DNA from 2 places in the Streptomyces mirabilis genome. Region 2 is predicted to be linked to the other one. Evidence: riboswitches for the same ligand, from Rfam matches in the RefSeq annotation. Region 2 holds a riboswitch; the other holds the start of a gene.
What was found. Region 2 has a riboswitch for S-adenosylmethionine ahead of thrC (threonine synthase). Riboswitches for the same ligand answer to the same signal wherever they lie in the genome.
Positions count from the first base shown of each region.

Region 1: it holds a riboswitch for S-adenosylmethionine, as region 2 does, so the genes downstream of both, SMIR_RS44795 (putative leader peptide) here and thrC (threonine synthase) in region 2, are expected to answer to the same signal.

Region 1 is NZ_CP074102.1:482,027-484,222, forward strand. Features, by position in the region: gene SMIR_RS02165 (amino acid ABC transporter permease) at 1-700, opposite strand, end outside; SAM riboswitch class IV at 1,166-1,312, shown strand; gene SMIR_RS44795 (putative leader peptide) at 1,349-1,423, shown strand; gene SMIR_RS02170 (glutathione S-transferase C-terminal domain-containing protein) at 1,576-2,196, shown strand, end outside.
Region 2 is NZ_CP074102.1:4,637,205-4,639,400, reverse strand. Features, by position in the region: gene thrC (threonine synthase) at 1-1,155, opposite strand, end outside; SAM riboswitch class I at 1,173-1,320, opposite strand; gene SMIR_RS20590 (glucosyl-3-phosphoglycerate synthase) at 1,500-2,196, shown strand, end outside.

The DNA.
Region 1 (2,196 bases), 4.2 Mb from region 2:
AGGTGCCCTTGATCAGGCCGATCAGCTGGTTGACGTAGTTCGGGGTGATGGAGCGCAGCGCCTGCGGGAACACGATCTTCCTGAACTGGTAGCCCTTGGGCAGACCGAGTGCGGAGGCCGCCTCGTGCTGGCCCTGGTCGACGGAGAGGATGCCGCCGCGGACCACTTCCGCCGCGTACGCCGCCTCGTTGAGGCTCAATCCGACGACCGCGACGACCATGTCGGTGGCGAGCCGGGACTCGTCGAAGGTGAGGAAGGCGGGGCCGAAGGGGACACCGAGGCTCAGCGTCTTGTAGAGCGCGCTGAAGTTGTAGAGGAAGAGCAGGACGACGATGAGCGGCACCGAGCGGAACAGCCAGATGTAGATCCAGCTCACCGCGCGCAGCACGGGGCTCCTGGAGAGCCGGGCCAGGGCGAGCAGGATGCCGCCGAGCAGGCCCAACACGGCGCTGTAGAGGGTCACTTCGAGGGTGATGAGCAGGCCGTCGAGGATCGCGGGACGCAGGAACCAGTACTGGAACCTGTCCCACTGGAAGAAGGGGTTGGTCGCCAGCCCGTGGACGATCTGGGCGACCACGACGAGCACGATCGCCGAGGCGATCCAGCGGCCGGGGTGGCGCAGGGGCAGCACGCGCTGTGCCGCGGCCGGGCGGGGCTCCGTCGTGCTCAACGGCACGGCGGAGCCCAGGGATTCACTCATGGAGGGCTCCAACGAATGCGGACACACCGCCGCGGCCCGTACGACGGCGGTGCGCGCGGGGACAGACGGATGTCAGGGAGTACGGAGGGGGAGGCTCACCGGCAGCGCACCGACAGGGTGGCGGGCAAGGGATGTTGAGCCGTGCGGACGTTCAACGTCGCGGAAGGCGGAAGCGGTCAGCCCTGACAGAGACAGCGGGCGCCGCGGGAGGTACAACACAGTGCGGTGGCGGCGCAGCCGTGGCGCCGCGAAGCGGTCGTCCCGTCAGCTGCGTACATCGCGTTCACCGTCACCGTTCCGCCCCGCTGGGCCTCGAACGCACCGGAATCGATCCGGTCCGATGCGGCGTAAGTTAGGCATGGCCCCAAACGAATGTCAACGCGCACCGGCCGGAATGACCACGTGGTGAGACCGCGCATATGCCTTCTTGACGGCTCCGCGGACCGGACCGAGACTGACGGGGACGGTCACGATTGTCAGCGCCCGTCGTGCGGGTTTCTCCCGTTCGACGCGGTTATCGGCCCCGGCCCACTGACAGGCAACCCTTCCACCGCGACGGGGTGCCCCGGGTGACGACCGGGTTCCGCCGGTGCGGCGGGACAAGCGTGGTCTCGCCTCTCGCGAGCCCCGGACACGGGAGCGATAGGAATGGCCAGGAGGAGCACGAACGGTCTGACCAGGCGCCTGCACATCGATCTGCAGCGGGTCTCCAGCGCGTACTAGTCCAGGCGGTCCGTCCAGCGCGTACTGGTCCATGCGGTCCGTCCGGTCGGGCACGTCCCACGATCCGGACCGGTCCGTACGTCAGCGCAGTCACTCCGTTCCGCCACCGCCGCCCAACGGGCCGCGGGGGCTTCGACGTTCCCTGGAGAGTCATGCCCAAGACAGTCTCGCTCGCCGCGCCTCGCCCCCACCGCATCCGCAGCCGCATCGGCGTCGGCCTGGCCGGCGGTTTCTACCCGGCGCCGCACCGCTATCAGCTGTACCTCACCGAGGGCTGTCCGCGTTCGCTGCGCATCTCGGTCACCCTGGAGCTGCTCGGTCTCCACGACTCGGTCGCCACCACGCTGCTGACGCTTCCCGCCGAGACACCCGACGCGTTCGCCGCACTGCGCGGCGCGTACGAGGCCACCTGGCACCACTACGACGGTCCGCTCACCGCGCCCGCGCTGTGCGACCGTTGGAGCGGACGGATCGTGAGCAACCACACGCCCGACATCCTGCGTGACCTCGCCGGGCTGCCGGTCTGCCAGAACGACGCCCGCCTCCCCCGGCTGAACCCACCGGCCCTCACCGCGGACATCGACGCCCTGCGCGAACTTCTCGACCGGGACGTCACTCCCACCGCGCCGCCGCTTGCGCGCACGACGGCACTCCAGTCACTGGACCGGCAACTCGCCCCGCGAGCCTACGCGTTGGGCGACGAGCTGACGGCCGCGGACGTCGACCTCTGGGTGGCCCTGACCCGATTCGACCCGACGGAATCCCTCGCCCCG
Region 2 (2,196 bases):
CACACCACCGGCGGTCTCCGCGAAGATGCCCTCCGTGCGCGCGAGCAGCTTGATCGCGTCCACGACCTGCTCGTCGTTCACGTCCTCCACGGCCCCACCCGTGCGCCGCGCGATGTCCAGCACGTACGGCCCGTCCGCCGGGTTGCCGATCGCCAGCGACTTGGCGATGGTGTTCGGCTTCTGGGGCCGTACGACGTCGTGGCCAGCCTTGTAGGCGACGGACACCGGCGAGCAGCCCTCGGCCTGGGCGCCGAAGATCTTGTACGGCTTGTCCTCGACCAGTCCGAGCTTGATCAGCTCCTGAAGACCCTTGTCGATCTTCGTGAGCTGGGAGCCGGAGGCGATGGGCACCACGAGCTGGTCGGGGAGCTTCCACCCCAGCTGCTCGCAGATCTCGTACGCCAGGGTCTTGGAGCCCTCCGCGTAGTACGGCCGCAGGTTGACGTTGACGAAGCCCCAGCCCTCGCCGGCCGGGTCGCCGATCAGCTCGGAGCAGAAGCGGTTCACGTCGTCGTAGTTGCCCTCGATGCCGACGAGCTCGCCGCCGTAGATCGCGGCCATGACGACCTTGCCCTGCTCCAGGTCGTGCGGGATGAACACGCAGGAGCGGAAGCCGGCGCGGGCGGCGGCGGCACCCACGGCGCCGGCGAGGTTGCCGGTGGAGGAGCAGGAGAGAGTGGTGAAGTTGAAGGCACGCGCCGCCTCGATGGCCTGCGCCACGACGCGGTCCTTGAAGGAGTGCGTCGGGTTGCCGGAGTCGTCCTTGACGAAGAGCTTGCCGGCCTCGACGCCCAGCTCGCGGGCGAGGTTGTCGGCCTTGACGAGCTTGGTCCAGCCGGGGTTGATGTTCGGCTTGTCGGCGACGTCGGCCGGGACGGGCAGCAGCGGCGCGTAGCGCCAGATGTTCGCGGGGCCCGCTTCGATGCGCGCCCGGAGCTCTTCGGTTTCGTAGGCCGAGAAGTCGTACGCGATCTCCAGCGGGCCGAAACACTCCTCGCAGGCGAAGACCGGGCCGAGCGGCACGCGGTGCCCGCACTCGCGGCAGGAAAGCGCGTCGGCGGGTCCGAGATCCACACCGACTACGGTGGTGGTGTCGCCCGCGACAGGGTTCGTGGTGCTTGCAACAGTCGAACTTGCAACAGTCTGCGCAGCCATGGAGGCGAGGCCCTTTCTCCTCATCTTCCTCACGACGCACTTCGCCGTGAGACGGATTTGGCACCTTCCCTAGCCGGGAGCCTCGCCACATCAATGTGACAGGAACCAGCTGGAGGGTTGCCGGGGCTTCATCGGGCCGTATCCCTCTGCCCCTCTGGATGAGCGGTATTCGGTTGTGTCGTGCGGGTGGTGCGGTGGTCCGCAAATGATCTACGACATGCGATGGTCATCCGCGTTGTTCAAGACTGTAACCGAAGGCCAGGACAGTTGAGATAGTCGTCCGAACCGCGAGATGGATCACACCGTGAGACACCGGGTGATCAGACAGTGAGGAGCCGCAGACTGTGCTGAAGGAAACTGAGCGCTGGCTGAGCAATCGCTCCTGGTCCGTGACCGATCGCCCGCTCCACAGGCTCATGTCCGCCAAACGGGCCACGGGCTCCTCGGTGAGCGTCGTCCTGCCGGCGCTGAACGAGGAGGAGACGGTCGGCGAGATCGTCGCCATCATCCGCCACGACCTGATGCAGCAGGTGCCCCTCGTCGACGAGATCGTCGTCATCGACTCGGGCTCGACCGACCGCACCTCGGAGGTGGCCGCCGCGGCGGGCGCGCGCGTGGTGCACCGGGACGAGATCCTGCCGCGCATCCCGACCGTGCCCGGCAAGGGCGAGGTGCTGTGGCGTTCCCTCCTCGTGACGAGCGGGGACATCATCTGTTTCATCGACGCGGATCTGAAGGAGTTCTCCTCGGACTTCGTCTCCGGGATCGTGGGGCCGCTGCTCACCGAGCCCGGTGTGGACCTCGTCAAGGCGATGTACGACCGTCCGCTCGGCGGTGCGGCGGGGCAGGGCGGCCGGGTCACCGAACTCATGGCCCGCCCCCTCCTCAACATGCACTGGCCGCAGCTGGCCGGCTTCGTGCAGCCGCTCGGCGGGGAGTACGCGGCCCGCCGCTCGCTGCTCGAACAGCTCCCCTTCCCCGTCGGGTACGGGATCGAGCTGGGCATGCTGGTCGACGCCCTGCACCTGGTGGGCCTGGACG